DNA from 2 places in the Ruegeria sp. CH10 genome. Region 2 is predicted to be linked to the other one. Evidence: riboswitches for the same ligand, from Rfam matches in the RefSeq annotation. Region 2 holds a riboswitch; the other holds the start of a gene.
The links. Region 2 has a riboswitch for cobalamin ahead of ACRZ94_RS16170 (aromatic ring-hydroxylating oxygenase subunit alpha). Riboswitches for the same ligand answer to the same signal wherever they lie in the genome.
Positions count from the first base shown of each region.

Region 1 (4,174 bases), on a different contig from region 2:
GGCAGCACCACGTGCATGGCAAGGTCGGCGGGCGACAGACCCCGTTCGGCCTCGGCCCAGGCTTTGCGGCGCGAGGTGGCCAGCGCGACCTGAAACACAGGAACATTGCCTGCATCAAGGGGCGAAGTGCCCGACGCGCCTTTGCCCGAAAAAGACGTGGCGTTGATGATTGCCGATGGTTTCAGTGCGGTGATGTTTTCCCGCAGCCACTCGGCAGCTGCCGGCGCTTTCAGCGATGGCGCGAACATGCCAACCGCATTGAACCCACGGTCACGCAGGCTGCGGATCAAAGCCGCAACGGGCGCGGTGTCGGCGGATGTCAGATAGGCGCGGTAGAAGGTCACAAGGATGCGTTTGGCATCGCCAGAGAACGCTTCATCCATCGGAATCACGCCGCGATCCGGGCACCATGCACCGCATTCGGGGATGGTTTTCGCACCCATCACCGGCCCGGCATAAAGCCCGGCGGCCAATGCCATTTGCGCCAGCGCGGCCTGCGCTGCAACTTCGCCACCCGTGTCACACAGATGCGCCAGACGGCGCAGGGTTGAGACGGGCAGGGTGGAAAACTCATCCAATCGTGTATCTTCGCGCCCATCGGCGGGCAGGACGGCCAGAGCCAATCCCTTGGCCTGCGCCAGCGCCAGAACCTGCTGCAACCCGTAGGCCCAATAGGGCACCCCGCCGATCAGACGGATCAGGATGCCCTTTGCCCCCTCCAACGTCTGTTCGACATAGGTGTCAACGGACAGGGGATGTTTCAGCGCCGTCAGATTGGCCAGCCGCATTGTCGGCATGCGCCCTTCGGGCCCGCCACCGCGATGCCAGCCCGCCGCAAAAGCGCCAAGGTCGCTGTCCGAAAAGGACAGCACCACCAAATCCGCAGGGCTCTGGCCCAGATCGGTTGGGGTTTCGGTTTCCTCTAACCCGTGGCTTTCGCGAAAGACGACGTGCATGGCTTACTCGGCGGCCTCGGTCACGCCCACGAGGATATCGCGGATTTCAGCCTCTTTGATGTCGTCATGCTCGGCAATGACGACCAGACGCGAGCGACGCTCTTCGCCGGGTTCCCACGGGCGGTCATATTGGTGACGGACGCGCGCACCCACGGCCTGCACCAGCAGACGCATCGGTTTGCCCTGTACGGCGGCATAACCTTTGACGCGTAGGATGTTCTTCTCATTTGCCAGGCGTTCGATTTTCGCCACCAGATCGGCAGGATCGGTCTGTTCCGGCAGCTCGACAATGATGCTTTCGAAATCGTCATGTTCGTGATCGTGGTGGCCGTCATGATGCGACGGACGCGCGTCCATGTCATCCTCTGCCGCGGCCTCCAGACCCAACACGACGCGCACATCCACAGCGCCTTCGGCGACCTCGACGACAGGCAGGGGGCGCGGAGCCTCGGCTGCGATGAACTCTTTGGCTTTGGCCACGCCTTCGGGGCCAGCCAGATCAGGCTTGGTCAGCAGGATGATGTCGGCGCAGGAAATCTGATCTTCGAACACCTCGGACAGGGGTGTTTCGTGATCAATCGAGTCATCGGCCAGACGCTGGGCATCCACCGCCTCGACATTGGGCGCAAACCGACCGGCGGCGACGGCCTCGGCATCGGCCAGCGCGATCACGCCATCCACAGTGATCTTCGAGCGGATATCGGGCCAGTCGAACGCCTTCAGCAACGGCTTGGGCAGGGCGAGGCCAGAGGTTTCGATCAGGATGTGATCCGGGCGCGGCTCCAACGCCATAAGCGCCTCAATCGTGGGGATGAAATCATCGGCCACGGTGCAGCAGATGCAGCCATTTGCCAGTTCCATGATGTTCTCGGCCGGGCAATCCGGGATGGCGCAGGATTTCAGGATGTCGCCATCCACACCCACATCGCCAAACTCGTTGACCACAACGGCCAGACGTTTGCCCTGCGGGTTCTGCATTAGGTGACGCACCAAGGTGGTTTTGCCCGAGCCCAAAAAGCCGGTGATCACAGTGACGGGAAGTTTTTCAAGAGTGCTCATTTCAGGGCTCCAATCGGGGGAATGCGGGCCGCACAGTTTTTGCGGAAATGTTCAGGGCGTTCGCGCCATTTGACCAGACCGTCCTCGGTCGCGAGATATTTGGTCACGCCTTCGATGATGGTCTCGACATGGTCGGTTTCATTGAGGTTCTCATAGACAAAGGTCCAGCGCGCAGGGCCACCGCGCAGCACGATTGAACACCCCTGATCGCAGTTCGACAGGCACTCGACCGGTTTCAGCTCGATCCCCTCGGGCAACTCGGCCTCTGCCAGCGCCTTGTGCAACAAGGTGCCGGGCCGTTGGGCGTCATCCTCAACCGGCAGGCCACGGCGACAGGTGGTGCAGACCAGTAGTTCGACTGGCGCGCTTTCGGTCACGTCTCTCATCCCCCCAAATCCTCTTCGCGGGGGACGGGGTTTCATGCGGGCCACGTCGGTACATGGACCCGACACCGGATCACCCCGTCCGGTTTCTAGTTCGGGCGCTGGCAGGTCTCCCGGCTTGCGGATGTCAGAGGATCACTCTGGCAGATGTCCCGCCTTCCCGGTCCTATTGGGCCAGTGGCTTTGGGCACCCTCTCCGGTCACGGTCGCGGGGGCGGCTGCGTTTGACGGATGACCCGCTGACGCATTCCCTTTTCATCTGCACATGCAGACACCAACGACAGCGACATGCGGCAGTGTTGGCCCGCTTGTCAAGCGAGTCGCGCCGATCCGCGGCAGGGCGGGTAAAAAGCGACCTGTCTGCGTCGCTGGGCGGCATGATCCCCGGTTGCCAACGTGCTGGCATGGAACCAGAACACAAGCGGGAGGGCGTGTCGCATGAAGGTAGGGTTTATCGGGCTGGGCAATGTCGGCGGCAAGCTGTCAGGTTCGCTGTTGCGCAACGGGATTGATCTGACGGTTCACGATCTCAATCCGGATTTGGTCGCAGCGTTTGTGGCAAAAGGGGCCATAGCGGCCGAGGGACCGGCCCAGCTGATGCGCGATTGCGAGGCGGTGATCACGTGCCTGCCTTCCCCGACCGCGTCAGACGCCGTGATGCAAGAGATGCTGCCCGAGGTCCGTCCGGGCAAAATCTGGATGGAGATGTCCACCACCGACGAGGCCGAGGTCAAGCGCCTTGGCGCCATGGTCATCAAGGCCGGTGGTGCGGCTGTCGATTGCCCTGTGTCAGGCGGATGCCACCGGGCGGCGACGGGTAATATCTCGATTTTCGCAGGCTGTGACCGCGATACCTTTGAGCGCATCCTGCCGTTCCTGACCACGATGGGCCGCCGGGTGCTGCATACCGGCGATTTGGGCACGGCCTCGGTTCTGAAAGTGATGACCAACTATCTGGCCACGGCCAACCTGATCACATGCTGCGAGGCGCTGGTGACGGCCAAAGCTGCGGGTATGGACCTGAACACGACCTACGAGGCCATCAAGATCTCGTCTGGCACGTCCTTTGTGCATGAGACCGAAAGCCAGGTCATCCTGAACGGCTCACGCGATATTTCGTTCACGATGGACCTTGTGAAAAAGGATATCGGCCTGTTTCAGGACGTCGCCGACCGGGCCGGGGTCCCGCTTGAGATCAACCCGGCGATGATCCGTATCTTTGACGACGGGATTGCCCGCTTTGGCCCGCGCGAATTGTCGCCCAATATCATCAAGCGGCTGGAAGAGGCCACAGGTCTGAACATCACCGCGCCGGGTTTTCCGACTGAGATGCTGGACGATGAGCCCGAAGAACCCGGATACGAGGTCATCCCCCAAGGGCGTGGGGCCGAATGACGCAAGCGAAGGGCTTTGGTCGGTTGGCCGAAAACTGGAGAAGTGGAGGCGAGTACCTGTTTTGAAATCGAACCCACTCTGAACTAATTGATAATAAAACAGATACTTAAGCGAATCTCACATTCTTCGTAACCAAGAAATGTTGCGGGATTTGTTGCGGGATTTGGTTGCGAACTCTCTCACAACCAAATCGCCTTAACCTTCATCATCTTTTAGTTTTGGTATCCCGAGAATTGGGTCATCACTAGGCTCTGGGAAGATCAACTGGTTTTGCGTTTCCAACAATTGATCGTAGATTTCGGCTTCACTCTCATCAACGGTTTCGTCCGCGTCATCTTCCTCTGTTTCGCTGGGTGGCGCTATCCTCAGTTCGATAGTCAG
Region 1 is NZ_JBQFQY010000002.1:420,961-425,134, reverse strand. It holds gene cobN (cobaltochelatase subunit CobN) at 1-956, opposite strand, end outside; gene cobW (cobalamin biosynthesis protein CobW) at 960-2,015, opposite strand; gene ACRZ94_RS08440 (DUF1636 family protein) at 2,012-2,401, opposite strand; cobalamin riboswitch at 2,485-2,692, opposite strand; gene ACRZ94_RS08435 (NAD(P)-dependent oxidoreductase) at 2,837-3,793, shown strand; gene ACRZ94_RS08430 (hypothetical protein) at 3,989-4,174, opposite strand, start outside.
Region 1: it holds a riboswitch for cobalamin, as region 2 does, so the genes downstream of both, ACRZ94_RS08440 (DUF1636 family protein) here and ACRZ94_RS16170 (aromatic ring-hydroxylating oxygenase subunit alpha) in region 2, are expected to answer to the same signal.

Region 2 (4,174 bases):
TCCAGATGGCGTTTGCTGACCGGCACGTCGCAGGGTTCGCAGGTGACAAAGCCACCGTGGTGCAGGTTCGGGTGCATGTAGGTCAGTTTGACCAGCTTTTCGAACGACTCGATATCGCCATAGCGGCGGCCGCCTTCCAGATCACGCACGAAGGGCGCACCATAAACCGGCGCGAACACCTGATTGCCATCGCCAATGACGACCGAACGTTCAGGATTGCGGGCGACCTGAGTAAAGCTTTTGGGGGCCTTGGCGCAAAGGCTGCGAATCCACTGCGCATCGGCGCGAACAAGGTCACCTTCGATTCTTGCCCCTTCGCGGCGCCACAGCTCCAGCGCCTCGGGGTCGTCGCGAAACGCAATCCCGACCTCTTCGAAAATCCAGTCGACCTGTGCCTCAAGGCGCTGCAGATCCTCTTCATTCAAAGGATCAAAAAACGCCAAGCGTCGCTGGATATAGGGGGATGCCGGAACTGAACCGGCCTCTGAACCGCGGGAACGGGATTGACGCGCGCGCCGAGCCATTGTGAGCTACTCCATTTTTTCGCGCGACTTTAACGATTGAGGGCCGGGTTGTGACGCTTGTAAATTTGAATGGTTAGCATAAAAGCAATTTATGCAAGAACTCTGGAAGCTCCTTGGCTCACCCCGCCATCTTGTCGTCTTTGAGGCGGCCGCTCGCCTGCAATCCTTTACGCGCGCCGCTGAGGAGCTGAACGTGCAGCAACCCGCCGTCAGCGTCGCAATCCGTCGCCTGGAAGAGGGGTTGGGCACGCCGCTTTTCACCCGCAGCCATCGTCAGGTTGTTCTGACCAGCGCCGGACAACGGCTTTTGGCTGATGTCACGCGCGCCTTTGAGCAGCTGTCTTTGTCAGTGACATCCATTCAACAACTCAACCAGACGGGATATGTGACGCTCAGCGCATCTACGGCGTTTAATAACTATTGGATTATGCCGCGCCTTGCGGAATTGCAGAAACGCTATCCCGGCATTGATTTGCGCCTGCAATCCAGCGACCGGGAACCCGATATCGATGCCGAAAACATAAGCCTTGCGATACGGCTGGGCAATGGGGACTGGTCGGGTTGCGAATGTGCATTGATCGCGCCCGAGGTGATCTATCCCGTCGCATCGCCGCGTGTCATGGCAGCAGCGGTCGATCTGCGCAGCCTTCCGAACCTGTTGACCCAGCGGCTCATCCATCTGGAAGAACCGATACGGCAGCGCCCAAGCTGGAGCGAATGGTTCGCGAATTTTTCAATCCGCACCGCTGTGCCGAACACAGGCCTTCGCCTGAATGATTACGCTCTTGTGCTTCAGGCCGCCATGGCCGGAGAAGGGTTCGCCTTTGGATGGAAACACCTGACGGACAGGCTGGTCAAACAGGGGCTTCTTGCCGCAAAAGCCGATTGGCAATGGGCCACGGGTAAGGGATTTTATCTGGTCTGGTCCAAAAAGACCCCCCTTTCGGATGATGCGCAAAGGGTGAGGGATTGGATCTTACATAAAGTTGAGAAATCCCAATAGCCCCAAGCGGCGGCAAAGCGCGACACAGGGGTTCGGTGGCCTGAGGCCCGAGAAACCCGGCCCCAATATCCGTGCAGCGCCGTCAAAAAATCATCGTGTCAGTTTTTCAGCATAAAATGTCGCATTTTTTCCAGCGGCCAGAAGGACCCCGGCTAGGGTGCGCGTGTGAGGTGCTGCCGCCCGAGACCCGGGCGGTGGATAATTGGGAAGTCGGTGAAATTCCGCCACTGCCCCCGCAACGGTAACGAAGGTCAGGCTCGGCAAGAACCACTGGGACGAGGATCCCGGGAAGGTGCCGAACCGGGTGAAAGCCCCTTCCAAGTCCGGAAACCAGCCTTGCAGATATGTCAAACCGCGGGTGGCGGTGGGGGCGCATGTTCCGGACGCGATCCTCGCGCGGCTCCGGGCTGGTCTTCTTTGTCATCTGCCCAAGCAATGCCGCGGGGCGCGGCAGGAGAGCCAGAAGTGAGCAACATTCAAAGCCTGTTGGCACGTCGAAACCCAGCCTATGCTCTGGAGCAGGCGTTTTACACGGACCCCGATGTTTTTCGGACCGACCTTGAGGCCATACATTACCGCCAGTGGCTGTTTGCCATTCCCGCGTGTGAATTGGTGAAAAAGGGCGATTACGTTACCTATACCGTGGGCGCCTACCGCGTGATTATCGTGCGCGGCGCAGACGATCAGATCCGGGCTTTTCACAACACCTGCCGCCATCGCGGCTCGGTTATTTGCAAGGCGGCAAAGGGCAATGCGCCGAAACTCGTATGCCCATATCACCAATGGACTTATGAGTTGGATGGTTCGCTTCTTTGGGCGCGGGACATGGGCCCCGATTTCGATCCCAAACAACATGGGTTGAAAACCGTGCATTGCCGCGAACTGGCCGGTCTTATCTACATCTGTCTTGCGGATGAGGCCCCCGACTTTGACACCTTTGCCAATATCGCACGCCCCTATCTTGAGCCCCACGACCTGAACAACGCCAAGATCGCGTTTGAAAGCACCATCGTCGAAAAGGGCAACTGGAAACTTGTCTGGGAAAACAACCGTGAATGCTATCACTGTGGCGGCAACCATCCTTCGCTCTGCCGGACTTTCCCGGATGACCCCTCTGTAACCGGGATCGAAGGCGGCGAAACCCCCGCCTTCATGCAAGACCACTTCGACCGGTGCAAAGCGGCCGGCATGCCTTCGCAGTTCTATCTGCATGATGACGGCCAGTACCGTCTGGCGCGGATGCCTCTTAAGGAAGGGGCGGAAAGCTATACGATGGACGGCAAATCCGCCGTGCGCCGGTTTTTGGGCCGCGCGCCCTTTGCCGATGCCGGGACGCTGCTGAAGTTTCATTACCCCAGCACATGGAACCATTTCCTGGCCGATCATTCGATTGTCTTCCGTATTACTCCGATCAGCCCAACCGAGACCGAAGTCACCACCAAATGGCTGGTCAACAAAGAGGCCGTCGAGGGCACAGACTATGACCTAAAGCGTCTGACCGAGGTTTGGATGGCCACCAATGACGAAGACCGGCAGGTGGTCGAGGACAACCAGCTAGGTATCAACAGCCCGGCCTACGTGCCGGGACCCTATTCAGGCATACAGGAATCCGGGGTGCTGCAGTTTGTTGAATGGTATTGCAACACGCTGGCGAATCATGTGGCCCCTGACGTCATGGCTGCGGAGTAACGGGGATGAAAGACCTCAATACAGTGGCCCCGGTCTGGCAGGATAGTGAGATGCTGGAATGCGTCTCGGTCGTGCCTGAAACGCCCAATACGGCCAGCTTTACGTTTCGGGCCCCGTCAGGCGCGTTTTTCGCCTATCATCCCGGCCAGTTTCTGACGCTGGAAATACCAGCCCCCGACCAGCCCGGAGGCGTCGTGCATCGCACTTATACGATCTCGTCCTCTCCATCGCGGCCGCGCTCTGTCACGGTTACTGCCAAAGCGCAGCCCGACAGCATTGGAACGCGCTGGATGCTGGACAACCTGAAGCCGGGCATGGGAATCAGGGCCATCGGTCCGGCTGGCCTGTTCACCAATGTGGAAAGCCCGGCCCGCAAGTTTCTGTTCATCTCGGCAGGCTCGGGCATCACGCCGATGATGTCGATGACCACGTGCATGTGGGATGAAGGGCGCGATCTGGACATCGTTTTCATCAACTGCGCCAAACGCCCGTCCGAGATCATCTTTCGCCAACGTCTGGAACAGATGGCCAGCCGAACGCCCGGTCTGGATCTGAAATTCGTTGTGGAAGAGGCCGACCCCTACCGCCCCTGGACTGGATATCAAGGCCAATTCAACCAATTGATGCTGGGCCTGATGGCTCCGGATTATCTGGAACGTGAGGTGTATTGCTGCGGTCCCGAACCCTTTATGCAGGCCGTCCGCGATGCCCTGACCGGTTTGGGATTCGACATGGGCAGCTACCATCAGGAAAGCTTTGGCGCGCCTGTGGAAACGGTGGCCGATCAGCCGGAACTGGACGATCTGGTACCAGATGACGGGGCAACTGCAGAAATCCATTTTGCAACTTCTGACGTCATCGCCAAAGTGTCGGAAACCGAAACCATTCTGGCCGCAGCGCGGTCGGTTGGCCTGAACATCCCGTCAGGCTGTACCTTTGGGGTGTGTGGCACCTGCAA
Region 2 is NZ_JBQFQY010000005.1:286,715-290,888, forward strand. It holds gene ACRZ94_RS16160 (trimethylamine methyltransferase family protein) at 1-524, opposite strand, end outside; gene ACRZ94_RS16165 (LysR substrate-binding domain-containing protein) at 616-1,527, shown strand; cobalamin riboswitch at 1,679-1,880, shown strand; gene ACRZ94_RS16170 (aromatic ring-hydroxylating oxygenase subunit alpha) at 1,963-3,216, shown strand; gene ACRZ94_RS16175 (FAD-binding oxidoreductase) at 3,222-4,174, shown strand, end outside.